DNA from 4 places in the Streptomyces sp. 840.1 genome. Region 3 is predicted to be linked to each of the others. Evidence: riboswitches for the same ligand, from Rfam matches in the RefSeq annotation. Region 3 holds a riboswitch; each other region holds the start of a gene.
What was found. A riboswitch is a leader RNA that binds a small molecule or an ion and turns the genes downstream of it on or off. The one in region 3 is predicted to bind thiamine pyrophosphate.
Positions count from the first base shown of each region.

Region 1 (4,327 bases), on a different contig from region 3:
CCGAGGATCTGGACGACGCCGAAGGAGGTGAAGGTGAAGAGGAAGACCATCAGCGCGGCCGCGGCCACGGCGGGAGCGAGCGCCGGAAGCGTCACCCGCCGCCAGGCGGCGAACCGTCCGGCGCCCAGGACCCGCGCCGCCTCCTCCTGCCGGGGGTCCAGCTGCGACCACAGCCCGCCGACGGTGCGCACGACGACCGCGTAGTTGAAGAAGACATGGGCCAGCAGGATCGCCCACACCGTGGTGTCGAGCCGGACGCCCCACAGGTCGTCGAGGAAACCCCCGCGCCCCAGCAACGCCAGGAACGCGGTGCCCACGACGACGGTCGGCAGCACGAACGGCACCGTGACGACCGCGCGCAGCAACTGCTTGCCCGGGAAGTCGAACCGGGCGAACACGTAGGCGCCCGGCAGGGCGATCAGCAGGGTCAGCGCGGTCGAGGCGAGCGCCTGCCAGAGCGTGAACCAGAGGACCTCGCGGATGTCCGGCCGGCTCAGCACCTCGCCGATCCGGCCGAACTGCCAGACGCCGCCGTCCTTGAGCCCGCGTCCCACGATCGCGACGACGGGGTAGGCGAAGAACACCGCGAAGAAGGCGACGGGCACGGCCATCAGACCGAGCCGCACCGCGCTCCCGCGCCGCGACCGGGTGCGCGCGGCCTTCCCGCGCGCGCCCGGTCCGCGTACGGGAGGCTTCGCTACTTCACTACGAGCGAGGACCATGACTGGACCCACTGCTCACGGTTCTTGGCGATCGTGTCGGGGGCGACGGTCGCCGGCTTGTCCGCGGTGGTCCCGAACCTGGTGAAGAGTTCCGGCACCTTCGCGCCCTTGGTGACCGGGCTGACGAACATGTTGAGCGGCATGTCCTCCTGGAACTTCTTGCTGATCAGGAAGTCCAGCAGGGCCTTGCCGCCCGCCTCGTTCTTCGCGCCGTCGAGCAGACCGGCGAACTCGATCTGCCGGAAGCACGTCGCGGTGGCGACCCCGGTCGGGGCGGTCTTGGGCTGCGGGTCCGCGTACAGCACCTCGACGGGCGGGCTGGAGGCGTAGCTGACGACGAGCGGCCGGTCGGCCTTGGCCTTCTTGCCGCCGGCCGAGCCGGAGAACGCCTCGTTGTACGCCTGCTCCCAGCCGTCGACGACCTTGACGCCGTTGTCCTTCAGCTTCTTCCAGTAGTCCTGGTAGCCGTCCTGGCCGTAGGTGGCGATGCTGCCGAGGAGGAAGCCGAGGCCGGGCGACGAGGTCGCGGCGTTCTCGGTGACGAGGAGGTTCTTGTACGCGGGCTTCGCCAGGTCGTCGAAGGACTTCGGCGGTGCGAGCTTCTTGTCCGCGAAGTACTTCTTGTCGTAGTTGACGCAGATGTCGCCGGTGTCGACCGGGGTGACCCGGTGCTTCGCGGCGTCCAGCTGGACGTCGGACGCGACCTGGCCGAGGCCCTTGGCGGCGTACGGCGTGAAGAGGCCGTTGTCGAGTGCGCGGGACAGCAGGGTGTTGTCGACGCCGAAGAACACGTCGCCGCGCGGTGAGCCCTTGGTCAGGATCTCCTGGTTGAGGGCGGCGCCGGCGTCACCGCTCTTCAGCACCTTGACCGTGTAGCCGGTCTCCCGGGTGAACTCCTTCAGCACGCCCTTGGACGCGTTGAAGGAGTCGTGGCTGACGAGCGTGACGGTCTTGGAGCCGGAGCCCTTGGTGCCGCCGGAACCGGACCCCGAGTCGTCGGAGCTCCCGCAGCCGGCGAGCGCGGTCGCGCCGATCGCCGCGGCGACGGCGGTCACCGCGAGCTTCTTGGTGGTGCTCATGTGATTCCTCCTGGGGGTGACCAGGAAGAGACGCGGCCCTGCCCGCGCCGGCGGAGAACCGGAAGCGGGCAGGGCGCAACAGCTTGAGTAAGGTCCGAACTTCCTACCCGGAATGACCCGGGCGAGGTTCAGAGGGTCTGCGGCCAACCTGTCCTCGGTGCCGCACTCTCAGCGCTGTGGCGCTCCCCTGTCGGAATATGAAGTTGAATTCACGCCCAGGCTACACGGCTGGTTCCGGCCTCAGCGCTCGGACGCCGCGAGCTGCCCGCAGGCTCCGTCGATCTCCTGGCCGCGGGTGTCCCGCACGGTCACCGGCACCCCGTGGGCGGCGATGGCCTCGACGAACGCCTTCTCGTCCTCGGGCCGCGAGGCGGTCCACTTCGAGCCCGGCGTCGGGTTCAGCGGGATCAGGTTGACGTGGACCCGCTTGCCCTTGAGGAGCCGGCCGAGCCGGTCACCGCGCCAGGCCTGGTCGTTGATGTCACGGATCAGCGCGTACTCGATGGAGATGCGGCGACCGGACTTCTCCGCGTACTCCCAGGCCGCGTCCAGCACCTCGCGCACCTTCCACCGGGTGTTCACGGGGACGAGGGTGTCGCGCAGCTCGTCGTCCGGGGCGTGCAGCGAGACGGCGAGACGGCACTTGAAGCCCTCGTCCGCGAAGCGCAGCATCGCCGGCACCAGGCCGACGGTCGAGACGGTGATCCCGCGCTGCGACAGCCCCAGCCCGTCGGGCTCGGGGTCGGTCAGCCGGCGGATGGAGCCGACCACCCGGTTGTAGTTGGCGAGCGGCTCGCCCATGCCCATGAAGACGATGTTGGAGAGCCGCGCCGGACCCCCGGGGACCTCGCCGTCGCGCAGCGCCCGCATGCCGTCCACGATCTGGTGGACGATCTCCGCGGTGGAGAGGTTGCGGTCGAGACCGGCCTGTCCGGTGGCGCAGAACGGGCAGTTCATCCCGCAGCCGGCCTGCGAGGAGATGCACATCGTGACGCGCTCGGGGTAGCGCATCAGGACGGACTCGACGAGCGTCCCGTCGTGCAGCTTCCACAGCGTCTTGCGGGTGGTGTCGTCGTCGCAGCTGATGTGGCGGACCACGGACATCAGCTCGGGGAACAGCGCCTCCGCGAGCTTGTCCCGCGACCCGGCCGGGATGTTGGTCCACTCCGACGGGTCGTGCGCGTACCGCGCGAAGTAGTGCTGCGAGAGCTGCTGGGCGCGGAAGGGCTTCTCGCCGGTCGCGGCGACGGCTTCCTTGCGCTCGGCGGGCGTGAGGTCAGCGAGGTGCCGCGGCGGCTTCTTGGCTCCGCGGGGCGCGACGAAAGTGAGTTCTCCGGGCTTAGGCATGGTTCTTCCAGTGTCGCAGACCCGCGGCGGTGCCCCCGCCCCCCGCCGACGGGGCCCGGCGGAGCAGCGCTGAGCGGGGCCGGACGGGGTATCCGGAGGAAGAGGGACGGCCCGCCGACCACGCAGGAGGTATCAGTCGTGCACACCGTGAAGCGCTGGTTCAGTCACAGCCTGCCCGCACAGGCCCTGGTGCTCTTCGTGCTGGGACTGGGCTTCGGAGCCGTGTTCCGCCGGGACGATCATCCGGCCTTATGGGCGGTCCAGAGCCTGCTCTACACCGCCGTGATCATCGGGGTCGTGGCGTACCAGCGCCGCAGGACCAGCCGGGCGACCGGCGCGCGGCCCGGCACGGTCGACGACCTCAGCCGCAGGATCCGGCACCGCGAGGTGCCCGAGGACCCGGAGGAGCGGGCGCTCATGGGGCGGCTGGTCGAGGACCAGCTCGGGAAGATGGAGCGGGGCAGCCGGTGGCTGCCCTACTGGCTGGGCCTGATGGGCCTGATCGCGGTGGGCATGCTGGTCCTCGGGGCCACCACCGGCTCACTGGCCTTCCCCGTGGTCTTCGCCGTGGGCGTGATCGCGTTCTGTTGCGGGGTCCTGTGGATGCACAAGCGGACGATGGGGCTCCTTCACCACATGCGCTCGGCCCTGCGGGACCGTGTCTGACGTCACCGGAAACGGGTGAGGGCCCACCGTCCGGAGACGGTGGGCCCTCATCCGTGGCGACGCGTACGACCGCTCAGCCGGAGCCGACGAAGATCACCATCAGCAGCCAGACCACCGGCGCGGTCGGCAGCAGGGAGTCCAGCCGGTCCATGATTCCGCCGTGTCCGGGGAGCAGCGTGCCCATGTCCTTGATCCCGAGGTCCCGCTTGATCATGGACTCGCCGAGGTCACCCAGGGTGGCGCTGGCGGCGACCGCGAGGCCGAGCAGCAGGCCCTGCCACCAGGAGCCGTCGTCGATCAGGAACTGCATGCACAGCGCGCCGGCCACCATCGCGAAGCTCACGGCACCGAAGAGGCCCTCGCGGGTCTTTCCGGGGCTGATCCGGGGGGCGAGCTTGTGCTTGCCGAACCGCCAGCCGACGGCGTACGCGCCGGTGTCGCTGACCACGGTCAGCAGCAGGAAGGTCAGCACCCGCATCGGTCCGTCGTCCGCCGTCAGGAGCATGGCGACGA
Region 1 covers NZ_RJUU01000001.1:98,817-103,143, forward strand. The annotation lists gene EDD93_RS00390 (iron ABC transporter permease) at 1-611, opposite strand, end outside; gene EDD93_RS00395 (thiamine ABC transporter substrate binding subunit) at 698-1,801, opposite strand; TPP riboswitch at 1,884-2,000, opposite strand; gene rlmN (23S rRNA (adenine(2503)-C(2))-methyltransferase RlmN) at 2,042-3,148, opposite strand; gene EDD93_RS00405 (hypothetical protein) at 3,287-3,814, shown strand; gene EDD93_RS00410 (phosphatidate cytidylyltransferase) at 3,888-4,327, opposite strand, start outside.
Region 1: linked by a shared signal. The riboswitch ahead of EDD93_RS00395 (thiamine ABC transporter substrate binding subunit) and the one ahead of EDD93_RS35265 (cytosine permease) in region 3 are both predicted to bind thiamine pyrophosphate.

Region 2 (4,327 bases), on a different contig from region 3:
GCCGCCGCCGAGCGGCTGGTGGGCGACGGCGCTCTGCAGAACCGGCGCAGCCGGATGGCCCAGTCCCTGGGCCGCTGGCGGGACATCGTCGGCGCCCCGGTCTACTGCGCCGTCTACCGCGACGGCGAGATCGAACTCCTCGCGGTCGCCGACACCCCGGCCGCGCCCGCGGTGGACGAATGGGCCGCCTTCCAGGAGACCGGGCACGCCCACGCGATCGGCCAGTGTCTGCTGAGCCAGCTCGACGAGAAGGCCCTCGAGGACCACCTCGACCGCCATCCGGTCCGTCCGCTGACCCGGTACTCCGTACGCGACCGTCCGGAGCTCCTTGAACGGCTGCGGTCGCTGGAGCGAATGGAACCCGTCATCGAGCGGCAGGAGTACGCCCTCGGGACGGTCTGCGCGGCCATCCCGATCGCGGCCGGCTTCACGGCAGCGGCGATGGCCATTTCGGTACCCCTGGATCAGGAAGAACGATTGCTCCCCGCAGTCGAACGACTACGTGGCGAAGTGGCCAGCCTCTTGCGTTCGTTCGTGTTCTCTATCAGTATCTGAAAAATCACTCCTTGTGATCTGCTATCGCGTGCACCACGATGGCGTCAATAGGGCCATGGGGGATCATTCCTGGCCAGATTCATCTACTGCGGGGTTGAACGATGCGCGAGTCGGTTCAAGCTGAGGTCATGATGAGCTTCCTCGTCTCCGAGGAGCTCTCATTCCGTATCCCGGTGGAGCTCCGGTACGAAGTGTGCGATCCGTACGCGATCCGGATGACCTTCCATCTCCCCGGCGATGCCCCCGTCACCTGGGCTTTTGGCCGTGAGCTGCTGCTCGATGGCCTGAACAGCCCCAGTGGCGACGGCGACGTACACATCGGGCCGACCGAGCCCGAAGGGCTGTGCGACGTCCACATCCGGCTCCAGGTGGGGGCGGATCGTGCCCTCTTCAGGGCGGGCACAGCACCTCTTGTGGCCTTTCTCGACCGGACGGACAAGCTCGTCCCGCTCGGCCAGGAGTGCACGCTGGGTGACTTCGAGGGCAATCTGGAAGAGGCATTGGGGCGAATTCTGGCCGAGGAGCAGAACGCCGGCTGACGGGGAACCGCCCTTCCGGCCCCGGGTGCCGGTCGAACACCACACCTGCCGAACGGGTGAATCACTCTCCGTGTGCACCTGTTCAGGCCTTCGCCCGTCGCCGGCGTCCTCTGCCACTCCGTACGGGTGCCGAAGCTCCGGCTTCCGCGCCGACCCCCGTACGGTCTGCGGAGACGACCAGCGCCGCGAGCGCGGTGGTCACCGGCACCGAGGCGACCAGCCCGATCGAGCCGACCAGTGTCCGAACGATCTCCTCCGCCACCAGCTCGCTGTTGGCCACCGTGCCCACGCTGCTCTGGGCGATCGAGAACAACAGCAGCAGCGGAAGCGCGGCGCCCGCATAGGCGAGCACCAGGGTGTTGACCACCGAGGCGATGTGATCCCTTCCGATTCTGATACCTGCCCGGTAAAGCTGCTTCGCACTCATGGTCGGGTCCGCCTGGTGCAGTTCCCAGACAGCCGAGGTCTGGGTGACCGTCACGTCGTCGAGCACCCCGAGGGAACCGATGATGACGCCGGCCAGAAGCAGACCGCTCATGTCGATGTGCGGATACAGGCCGTGGATGAGGCCCGTGCTGTCGTCGGTGTTCCCGCTCAGGCTCGCCCAGCCGATGAAGAGTGAGCCGAGCAGCCCGATCAGCAGCAGCGAGATCAGGGTGCCGACGACCGCGACGGAGGTGCGGGCGGTCAGCCCGTGGCAGATGTAGAGGGCGATCAGCATGATGGCGCTCGCCCCGACCACTGCCACGACCAGCGGATTCGAGCCCTGCAGAATGGCCGGAAGGATGAACAGGGTCAGCACGCCGAACGACAGGGCGAGCGCCACCAGCGCCATGACCCCGCGCAGTCTGCCCACGACGACCACCGCGACTGCGAAGATCCCGGCCAGCAGCGCCATCGGGAACTTCCGGTTCACGTCCGTCACGGAGTACTGGAGGTCGTGGGGCGCGTCGGGGGCGTACGCGACGACGACTTCCTGCCCCTCGCGGAGCTGTCGCGGTGCGCCGGGCTGGATCACCTCGATGAAGGTGCGCCCCTTGTCGTCGCCGCTTGTGACCTCGACCGTGGCCTTCTCGCAGTCCGCGGCCCCGCCGCCGGTGGCCGGGTCCTTGGCCGGCGGTGTCTCGCCGTCGACGGGCAGCTGGGCCGCGTTCACGTCCTTGCAGTCGACCTTGTCGATGTTCACCACCTTGGCCTGTTGGGTCTGCCGGTCGAAACCGACACCGGTGCGCTCGTGCGCCGGCGCACCACCGGGCCAGAGCACGACGAGACCGACGGCGACCGCGGCCGCGAACGGGATCAGCACGGCGGCGATCACCTTGCGCAGGTGCTTGGACACGGGAGCGGCGGGTCCGTGCGAGTGCGTGTGGGCGTGCTGATGGGACGGCTGCTCGGGAACGATATGGGGGGACGTCACCGGCCGATCATCGCAAGACGAGCGAGGCCCACTGTTCAGCACACCCGCGAGGGCGTTAGCGTGGTGGCACCTTTGCACACGCGGGAGCTCGGAGCACCGGGCTGAGAGGGCGCTGATCTCCGTACGTCCGTACGGGACAAGCTGCGCCGACCGCCGAACCTGTTACCGGGTAATGCCGGCGTAGGGAGTAGGTCTCATGACCACAGCGGACGCACGTATGCCTGCCTCCAATCAGAGCGACGAGGCCGGGAAGTCCATCGGCTGGCACAAGGGGTACGTCCAGGGCTCGCGCCCGGACCTCCGGGTGCCGGTCCGTCAGGTGCACCTCAGCAACGGCAAGGACGTGACGCTCTACGACACGTCGGGGCCGTACACCGATCCTGGTGTCGACACCGATGTCCGCCGCGGACTCGCCCCGTTGCGCGAGAACTGGATCATCGCCCGCGGCGACACCGAGGAGTACGCGGGCCGCGCCGCCCGTCCCGAGGACGACGGGATCAAGCACACCTCGCCGCGCGGCGGGCTGCGCAATCTGGACGCGGTCTTCCCCGGCCGCCCGCGCCAGCCGCGGCGCAGCCGGGACGGGAACCCGGTGACCCAGCTCGGGTACGCCCGACGCGGCGAGATCACCCCGGAGATGGAGTACGTGGCGATCCGGGAGAACGTCGCGCCCGAGGTGGTGCGCGAGGAGATCGCCGCAGGCCGGGCCGTGCTGCCGGCCAACGTCAACCACCCGGAGATCGAGCCGATGATCATCGGCAAGCGGTTCCTGGTGAAGGTGAACGCCAACATCGGCAACTCCGCGGTGACGTCCTCCATCGAGGAGGAGGTGGACAAGATGACCTGGGCGACCAAGTGGGGCGCCGACACGGTCATGGACCTTTCCACCGGGCGCAACATCCACACCACCCGTGAGTGGGTACTTCGCAACTCCCCCGTGCCGATCGGCACCGTGCCCCTCTACCAGGCCCTCGAGAAGGTCGACGGCAGGGCGGAGGAGCTGACTTGGGAGATCTACAAGGACACCGTGATCGAGCAGGCCGAGCAGGGCGTCGACTACATGACGGTCCACGCCGGCGTGCGCCTGCCGTACGTGCCGCTGACCGCCCGCCGCAAGACCGGCATCGTCTCCCGGGGCGGCTCGATCATGGCGGCCTGGTGCCTCGCACACCACAAGGAGTCGTTCCTGTACGAGCACTTCGAGGAGCTCTGCACGATCCTCGCCTCGTACGACGTGACGTACTCGCTGGGTGACGGGCTGCGGCCCGGATCGATCGCGGACGCCAACGACGAGGCGCAGTTCGCCGAACTGCGCACGCTCGGCGAGCTGAACACGGTCGCCAAGCGGCTCGGCGTCCAGACGATGATCGAGGGCCCCGGGCACGTCCCGATGCACAAGATCAAGGAGAACATCGACCTTCAGCAGGAGATCTGCGAGGAGGCGCCGTTCTACACGCTCGGCCCGCTGACCACCGATGTCGCACCGGCGTACGACCACATCACCTCGGGCATCGGCGCCGCGATGATCGCCTGGTGGGGGACGGCGATGCTCTGTTACGTCACGCCCAAGGAGCACCTCGGCCTGCCCAACCGGGATGACGTGAAGACCGGTGTGATCACCTACCGGATCGCGGCCCATGCGGCGGACCTCGCCAAGGGGCACCCGGGGGCGCAGGAGTGGGACGACGCGCTGTCGGACGCCCGGTTCGAGTTCCGGTGGGAGGACCAGTTCAACCTGGCGCTCGATCCGGACACGGCACGGGAGTTCCATGACGAGACGCTGCCGGCCGAGCCGGCGAAGACGGCGCACTTCTGC
Region 2 covers NZ_RJUU01000001.1:2,206,398-2,210,724, reverse strand. The annotation lists gene EDD93_RS10100 (helix-turn-helix domain-containing protein) at 1-555, shown strand, start outside; gene EDD93_RS10095 (SsgA family sporulation/cell division regulator) at 657-1,094, shown strand; gene EDD93_RS10090 (YibE/F family protein) at 1,177-2,511, opposite strand; TPP riboswitch at 2,582-2,715, shown strand; gene thiC (phosphomethylpyrimidine synthase ThiC) at 2,708-4,327, shown strand, end outside.
Region 2: linked by a shared signal. The riboswitch ahead of thiC (phosphomethylpyrimidine synthase ThiC) and the one ahead of EDD93_RS35265 (cytosine permease) in region 3 are both predicted to bind thiamine pyrophosphate.

Region 3 (4,327 bases):
CCTGCCCTTGCGCAGATAGATCTCGACGAATGGCATGGGGGTGCTCCTTGGCAGAAGTGGGGCTGGAGTCCGCGCGGTTTCGCGGCTGATGCAGCCAACGCTAGGCGGACCCAGCCCATGCGGCCAGCGAAACTCTGGCATGGTGGGTATGCATGAACGTCATGGAGCCCTCACTGACCGGCTTGCGGGTCCTGAGGGAGATTGCCGAACGCGGCAGCTTCACCGCCGCCGCCGCAGGGCTCGGCTATACCCAGTCTGCTGTCTCGCGGCAGGTCGCCGCCCTCGAACGCGCCGCCGGGGTCAAGCTGTTCGACCGCCGCCCCGGCGGCGTCGCCCTCACCGCGCCGGGCTTGACCCTGCTGCGGCACGCGGTCGTCGCGCTGGAGGCACTGGCCGCAGCCGAGCGCGAGCTGAAGGGAGCGGCACCCGAACGCAGTGTGGTGCGGCTCGGCACCTTCGCCAGCGCCGGAGCGCTCATTCTGCCGCGCACGCTCGCCGTCCTGCGCCGCACGCAACCTGGCATCCGCGTCACGACACGCGAGGCCACCACTCCGGCGCTGGTGCGCGCGCTGCGGGCGCGCACGGTCGACCTGGCCGTCCTGTCGGTCCGACCGCCCTACCGGCCCCTGGACGATCAGACTCCCCGTCTGGAGTGCGAGACGCTGCTGGAGACAGAGCTGCTCCTCGCGGTACCGGCCGACAGTGCGCTGGGCAGCCGAGCCACGGCGGACCTGGAAGAACTGGCCGATCAGGAATGGATCGCCAGTACCTCCAACCCCGCCGAGCCGATGATGGGCGTCTGGCCAGGTCTGCCTGGGCGGCCCCGCATCACCCACACCGCCCGCGACTGGCTGACCAAACTTCACCTGGTCGCAGCGGGCTGCGGCATCACCACCGTGCCGCCGGGGCTGGCCGACGCGGTTCCCACGGGCGTGCGCCTGGTCGAGGTCCGCGGTGGGCCCGCCGAACGCCGGCGGGTCGTCCTGGCCCGCCTCCCCGGCCCGAACCCGCCGGCTTTCGCCCAGGTTGTCCAGGTCCTGCGCCGTGAGGCGGCCCGTCGGCCCGACTGAGCGGTTCCGGAACGCGCGGGGACGGCGAGACCGCGGTCGCGAAGACGTGACGCCCGAGGTCCGCCCCGGGGCAGTCAGGCGCGGCGGCGCAGCCGCAGCGGGGCGTAGACGGCGAGGGCCGCGAGGAACGCCACCCCGTAGGCGAGGTCCGCCCCGTGCAGCGCCTTCGCCACCGGGCCCGCGTACAGGCTGGTGTTCATGAACGGCACCGCGGCGGCGAACGCGGCGCCGAAGGCGGTGAGCGCCGGCCACCACGGCTGAGTGCGGGAGCCCTCGGCCGCCAGGTCGACGGGGGAGCCGCCGCGGGCCCTCGCCCGGACGATCCAGTCGACGGCCACGATCGCGACGAACCCGGGGATCCAGTAGCCGACGAGCAGCAGCACGTTCTGGAAGCGGGCGGTGGTGTCGGCCGCGTGCATCCACAGGACGAGGGGGAAGCCGAGGGCCGCGGCGAGCGCGGCGGCGACGGGGCGCGGCAGGCGGACGCCCATGGTCTGCAGCGCCAGCGATCCGCTGTAGTCGTTCATGGCGTTGCTGCACAGCGCGGCGAGCGTGATGGCGAGCAGCCCGAACGCTCCGAGCGCGCCACCGCCCAGCAGGGCGTCGACGCCGTGCGCGGTCTGGTCGGTGAAGACGGACGCACCCCACAGGCCGAGTGTCTGGACCGCCACGAACGAGACGCTGACACCGAGCAGCGTGCACCAGAACATCCGGGGCCGCGAAGTGGTGCGCGGCAGATAGCGGCTGAAGTCGCTGGCGTACGGCGCCCAGGACAGCGCCAGGCTCAGGGCGATGGTGCACGTCAGGACGAACGCACCGGCCCGGTCGGCGCCGTGCGCGGTGCCGGTCGCGGCGGGGTGGACCCCGTGCAGGAGCTTGGTGGCGAGCACCGCGAACGCGGCGGCGAGGACGAAGGTCATCACGGTCTGGAGCCGGTGGATCACCTCGTACCCCAGCACGCCGAGCGCGCCCTGGGCGGCCATCATGACCAGCACCCCCAGCCAGAAGGGCCAGCCGCACAACTGGGCCAGCGCCTCCCCGCCGAACAGCCCGATCAGCGCGTCCCAGGCGATGGACGACAGCCACTGGAGCGTGCCCGGCAGCACCACGCCGCGCCCGAACGCCAGCCGGGCGAGCGGAAGTTGCCCGGCCCCGGTCTGGCTGCCCCAGGTGCCCAGATACGCGGTGGGCACGGCGCCCACGAGCGTGCCGAGCACGACGGCGGTGAGCGCGGTCGCGAAGTCCAGGCCGAGCGCGATGCCGACGGTGCCGGTGAAGACCCCGGTCATGGTCAGGTTGGGGGCGAACCAGACGGTGAACAGCCGGCCCGGCCCGCCGTAGCGGCGGTCCTCGGGGACGGGGGCTATCCCGTGCGCCTCGACGCGCAGATCGCCCGGGGCGGTGGGCATCCGCCCGTCGAACGCGGGCCGCCGGTCCGTGGCGGCGCGCTCGTCCTGGGCATACGGCAATGACATGAAGACATCCCTCCGCCAGTGCTAACTGGTTCAGGTTCGACGGGTGTGTTCTCAGCCCCTGCGAGGGGCACCCCGTGTCCGGTGCGGCGGCCAGGATAGCCGGATGTGTGCCGGCCGCTATGCGGGGGGCCGGACGGTGAGCGCGCAGCGGAAGCCGCCGTGGCCGGTCGTGCTGTCCGGGCTGTTCGAGGTGCGGGCGGCGACCCGGTAGCGGTTGCAGTAGGAGCGGTGGCACAGGTGCGAGCCGCCGCGCAGTACCCGGTTCTCGCCGTGCGGCGGTCCTGCGGGGTCGGTACGGGTCCCGGGGCGGCCGGCGGTGTGCCAGTCGGCGCTGAACCGGTCGGCGCACCACTCCCACACGTTGCCGGAGGTGTTGTACAGGCCGTAGCCGTTGGGCGCGTAGGCCTTGACGGGTGCGGTGCCCGCGTGGCGGTCGTCGCGGGTGTTGCGTACCGGGAAGTCGCCCTGCCAGATGTTGCAGCGGTGCCGGCCGTTCGGGGTCAGCTCGTCGCCCCAGGGGAACCGGGCCCGGACGAGGCCGCCGCGGGCCGCCTTCTCCCACTCGGCCTCGGTGGGCAGCCGCTTGCCGGCCCACCGGGCGTAGGCCGTCGCGTCGTTCCACGACACGTGGACCACCGGGTGGTCCCGGCGGTCGCCGATCGAGGTGCCGGGCCCCTCGGGTGCCCGCCAGTGCGCCCCGGTCACCGCCCGCCACCAGGGGGCGCCGGGCACCGTGCCCGGCAGTACGGCGCGGCGCGCCGACGGGGGGACGAAGGCGCCGAACACGTAGGACCAGCCGATGAGTTCGGCCTCGGTGCGGTAGCCGGTTGCCTTGACGAAGACGGCGAACCGGGCGTTGCTGACGCAGGCCGCGTCGATGTGGAACGGCCCGGTCGTGACCTCCCGCACCGGTCCCTCGCCGTCGTCCGGGAACGCGTCCTCGTCCTCGCCGCCCATCAGGAACGGTCCTCCCGGTACGGCGACCATGCCGCGCAGCAGCTCGGCCCGGCCGCGCACGGGGACGGCGAATTCCGCCGGGGGAGCGGTGGTCACGGCCTGGCCGCCCTCGCGGGCGGGCCCGCAGCAGGCGCTCACCGGGCGCTCCCGGCGCCGGGAGCCGGGCGGTCGAGCAGCTCCGCCAGGTCCTGGCCGGTGGTGCGCAGCAGCAGGGCGACCCCGCCGAGCGCGGCGGCCTCACCGCCGAGGGTCGAGCCGCGCACCTCGATGGTGCGGGGGGCGGACGGCAGGGAGAGCGCGGCGAGCTGTTGCCGGATGGGGGCGAGGACGAGACCGTCCAGGGCCGCCGGTTCGCCGTAGACGACGATGCACTCGGGGTCCACCTGCGCGGCGAGGGCGGCGAGCACCCGGCCGGCGACGAGGGCCGCGGTCCGGATCACGTCGGCGGCGTCCGCCTGGCCCCCGGCGGCGAGCTCGACCAGCTCTGCGGCGTCGTGCGCGGTGACCCCGCGATCGGCGCAGGCGGTGAGCATCGCGGGGACGGAGATGAGCCCCTCCAGGCAGCCGCGGCCGCCGCAGTGGCAGGGCTTTCCCTCGGGGTCGCAGCTGGTGTGGCCGATCTCGCCGGCCGCGCCGTGGGCGCCGTGCACGAGCGAGCCGTTGACGACGAGTCCGCCACCGACCCCTTCCGACCAGCGCAGATAGACAGCGTTGTCGAAGCCTCGGGCGGCGCCCCAGGTCACCTCGGCGAGTGCGGCGAGCCGGGAGTTGTTGTCCGTGAGCACGGGGGCGTCGAAGTGCCTGCCCAGTTCGGCGGCGACGTGG
Region 3 covers NZ_RJUU01000003.1:628,017-632,343, reverse strand. The annotation lists gene EDD93_RS35275 (tautomerase family protein) at 1-36, opposite strand, end outside; gene EDD93_RS35270 (LysR family transcriptional regulator) at 162-1,070, shown strand; gene EDD93_RS35265 (cytosine permease) at 1,145-2,545, opposite strand; TPP riboswitch at 2,536-2,630, opposite strand; gene EDD93_RS35260 (formylglycine-generating enzyme family protein) at 2,663-3,640, opposite strand; gene EDD93_RS35255 (ROK family transcriptional regulator) at 3,637-4,327, opposite strand, start outside.

Region 4 (4,327 bases), on a different contig from region 3:
CCCGCCTCGGTGACGGCGGCGTCGACCTCGGCCTCGGCGTGCGTGGAGCGGCCGATGACCACGCCCTGGCCGATGATCGCGCGGGCGGCCGGCACCGGCAGGTCGCCCTGGCCCAGGTGCAGCACGTCGGAGCCGATGGCGTGGGCGACGTCGGCCCGGTCGTTGACCGCGAGGAGCTTGCCGTACCGCCGGCAGGCGTCGGCGAGGACCGCGAGGTGGTCGAGCTCCTCGGCCGCCTCCATGCCCTTGTCGCGGAGCTGGACGATGTCCACCCCGCCGGAGAGGACCGCGTCGAGGAACTCGGGGAGGTCTCCCTGACGCCTGCGGGCGTCCGTGCACAGGTAGAGCCGGGCGTCGGACAGCTGCGCGCGAGGCGTGGACATGGTGCGGTTCCCCCCGGGAAAACGATGACGTTCGGTAGGCGGTGCGGAGTCGGCAGGCGGCGCTGCGGAGGGGTGCGGGCCGCGCCGTGCGGCCCGCACCCCCGGTACGGCTGTCGGTCAGACGGCGAGCGCCTGGGCGCGGCGCTTCACCTCCGTGCCGCGATTCTCACTCAGCGCCTGCGCGGGCGTACCCGGCAGGCTCGGGTCGGGGGTGAAGAGCCATTCCAGCATCTCCTCGTCGGAGTAGCCGTCGTCCCTCAGGAGCGTCAGGGTCCCCGAAAGGCCCTTGACCACCTTGTCGCCGTCGATGAAGGCGGCAGGCACCTGGAGCGCCCGGTTCTCACCACGTCGTACGGCGATGAGCTGGCCCTCCTTGACCAGCTGCCGCACACGCGTCACCTGGATATCGAACATTTCGGCGATATCGGGAAGGTGGAGCCAGGCAGGGACGAGAGCATCGATCTTTGCGTCAATCTCGGTCACGGGACAAGCCTGCCATCCCGGACTGACAGCCGACACCCGGACTCCGCCCTTCAGGGCCCCGCGCCCCCCGCCGGAGGCCCGGCTACCGGGATACCGCCGACTTCAGCGGCACGGCGGCGTCACCGGCCCGCTCCGGGTCGAGCCGCGTGCCGGCCTCGATGAGCTTGCGCCCCTGGATCAGATCGCGCGGCCTGCCGACGGAGAGCACCGCGACCAGCACACCGTCGCGCAGCCAGCACACCGACCAGGCGGGGCCGGCCGGATCGCCTCGCCACAGCAGGGTGTCCGCTCCGTCGTGGTGGCCCGCGTACTGCACGAACCGGCCGAACTGCTCGGACCAGAAATAAGGCACGGGGTCGTAGGCGGGCGGCTCCTCCCCGCCCTCGCCCGCGGCCCCGATGATGTGGGCGGCCGCGGTCCGCGGGCCCTGCAGCGCGTTGTCCCAGTGGTGGACCAGCAGCCGCGCCCCGTAGCGCGCGGAGGGGAAGGAGGCGCAGTCGCCCACGGCGTACACGTCGGGCAGCGAGGTGCGCAGCGCCGCGTCGGCGGTCACCGACCCGTCGGGCCCGAGCTGGACACCGGAGCCGGCCAGCCAGCCGGTGGCGGGCCGTGCGCCGATCCCCACGACGACGGCGTCGGCCGGCAGGGTGCGGCCGTCCGCCAGGACCACCCGGCCGGGCTCGACGCGGGCCACCCGCGCCCCGGTGAGGAGTTCGGCGCCGCTCTCCGCGTACCAGGCGGCCATCGGTGCGGCGACCTCGGCGGGCAGGGCGCCCGCGAGGGGCCGGGCCGCGGCCTCGACGACGGTGACCTCGCAGCCCGCGGCGCGGGCCGCGGTGGCGAACTCGGCGCCGATCCAGCCCGCGCCGACGACCACGACGGCGTGCCGCGCCTCCAGGACGGGCCGCAGCCGCGCCGCGTCGTCCAGGGTGCGCAGCAGATGGACGCCGGGCACGCCCCCGGAGCCGGGCAGCACGACGGGTTCCGCGCCGGTGGCGACGACCAGGACGTCGTAGGGGACGGGCCCCTGGGAGGTGTCCAGTTCGTGGTCGGCGGCACGCAGGCCCGCGACCTCGACGCCCAGCCGGAGCTCGATGCCGAGTGTCTCGAAGTCGATGTCGAAGGCGGATTCCTCGGCCTTGCCGAGCAGTACCGCCTTGGAGAGCGGTGGGCGGTCGTAGGGCTGGTGGGGTTCGGCGCCGATGAGGGTGAGCGCGCCGGTGAAGCCCTGCTCCCGCAGGGCCACCGCCGTCTGCACGCCCGCCATGCCCGCACCGACGACGACCACCCGCCGCCCGGCCCGCTCCGACTGCCGCTCCGGTCGCTCCGCCCGCTGCTGCTCGTTCACCCGACCACCTTAATCAACTGACGGTCCGTCAGGAAAGGGGTCCCTCGCGGTCCCCGTACCGCCGCCCTCCTGCTTTACCCGGTACGGGGGGCGGGGTCTAGGGTGGCCCACGTAAAAGACTCGCGGGAGCCCGGACGCACCGGGCTGAGAGGGAGGCTGGGCGGCCTCCGACCGTACGAACCTGATCCGGGTCATGCCGGCGAAGGGAGGGGCTGGATGCCCATGCCTGTCCACCGCGCGAGCGGGTCCGACGTCCTGGTCATCGGGGGCGGGATCATCGGCCTGGTGACCGCCTGGCGGGCCGCGCAGCGCGGTCTGTCGACCGCCGTCGTCGATCCCGGCCCCGGCGGCGGGGCCGCCCGGGTCGCGGCCGGGATGCTGGCCGCCGTCACCGAACTGCACTACGGCGAGGAGATGCTGCTGGGGCTCAACGTCGCCTCCGCGGCGCGCTACCCGGCGTTCGCGGCCGAGCTGGAGGCGACGAGCGGGCAGGACATCGGCTTCCGCGCCTGCGGCACCCTGGCCGTCGCGCTGGACACCGACGACCGCGCCCATCTGCGGGAGCTGCACGAGCTGCAGCGCCGCTCCGGGCTGGAGTCGGAGTGGCTGACCGGCCGCGAGTGCCGGCGTCTGGAACCGATGCTCGCGCCCGGCGTACGCGGCGGCCTCCGGGTCGACGGCGACCACCAGGTCGACCCGCGCCGGCTGGCCGCCGCGCTGCTGACGGCGTGCGAGCGGGCCGGGGTCGTCTTCCACCGGCAGCGGGCCGAACGGCTCCGCGTGGTGCGCGACCGGGCGACCGGGGCCGTGCTCACCGACGGTTCGGAGCCGGCCGCCGATCAGGTCGTGCTCGCCGCCGGCAGCTTCAGCGGCCGGCTCGCGGGCGTGCCCGATCAGGTCCTGCCGCCGGTCCGCCCGGTCAAGGGCCAGGTGCTGCGGCTGACCGTACCCACCGCGTACGCCCCCTTCCTCAGCCGCACCGTGCGGGCCGTGGTGCGCGGCAGCCACGTCTATCTCGTACCGCGCGAGAACGGCGAGCTGGTGGTCGGCGCCACCAGCGAGGAGATGGGCTGGGACACCACCGTGACCGCCGGCGGGGTCTACGAGCTGCTGCGCGACGCCCACGAGCTGGTGCCCGGCATCACCGAACTGCCGCTCACCGAGACCCGGGCCGGTCTGCGCCCCGCCTCCCCCGACAACGCCCCGCTGCTCGGCCGCACCGCGCTGCCCGGCCTCCACCTCGCCACCGGCCACCACCGCAACGGGGTGCTCCTCACCCCGGTCACCGGTGACGCCATGGCGCAGCTGCTGGCCGACGGCGAGCTGCCCGAGGTGGCCCGCCCCTTCTCCCCCGGCCGCTTCCCGGCCGCCGCCCCCGTCCGACAGGAGCAGCACGCATGACCGCGCCCACTTCCCTGGCCGTCTCCGTGAACGGCGAGGCCGTCACCGTCGCCGGGGGCACCACCCTGGACGCCCTCGTCGCGACCCTGACCTCAGCGACGTCGGGGGTCGCTGCGGCGCTGAACGAGACCGTCGTGCCGCGCGGGCAGTGGTCCGCCGCGACGCTCACCGACGGCGACCGGGTCGAGGTCCTGACCGCTGTCCAGGGAGGCTGACCGTGTCCGACGACCTCTTCACCCTCGGGGACACCGTCTTCGGCTCCCGGCTGATCATGGGGACGGGCGGGGCACCCAGCCTCGACGTGCTGGAGCGCTCGCTGACCGCCTCCGGCACCGAGCTGACCACCGTCGCGATGCGCCGCCTGGACCCGACCGTGCGGGGCTCCGTGCTCTCGGTGCTGGAGAAACTCTCCATCCGCGTCCTGCCGAACACCGCGGGCTGCTTCACGGCGGGCGAGGCCGTGCTCACCGCCCGCCTGGCCCGCGAGGCGCTCGGCACCGACTGGATCAAGCTGGAGGTGGTGGCCGACGAGCGCACCCTGCTGCCCGACCCGGTCGAGCTGCTGGACGCCGCGGAGATCCTGGTGGACGACGGTTTCACCGTGCTGCCGTACACCAACGACGACCCGGTGCTGGCCCGGAAACTGGAGGACGTGGGGTGCGCGGCGGTCATGCCGCTCGGCTCCCCCATCGGTTCGGGGCTCGGCATCCGC
Region 4 covers NZ_RJUU01000001.1:4,521,048-4,525,374, reverse strand. The annotation lists gene thiE (thiamine phosphate synthase) at 1-383, opposite strand, end outside; gene EDD93_RS20700 (Rv2175c family DNA-binding protein) at 501-866, opposite strand; gene EDD93_RS20695 (NAD(P)/FAD-dependent oxidoreductase) at 949-2,133, opposite strand; TPP riboswitch at 2,327-2,439, shown strand; gene thiO (glycine oxidase ThiO) at 2,437-3,615, shown strand; gene thiS (sulfur carrier protein ThiS) at 3,612-3,830, shown strand; gene EDD93_RS20680 (thiazole synthase) at 3,833-4,327, shown strand, end outside.
Region 4: linked by a shared signal. The riboswitch ahead of thiO (glycine oxidase ThiO) and the one ahead of EDD93_RS35265 (cytosine permease) in region 3 are both predicted to bind thiamine pyrophosphate.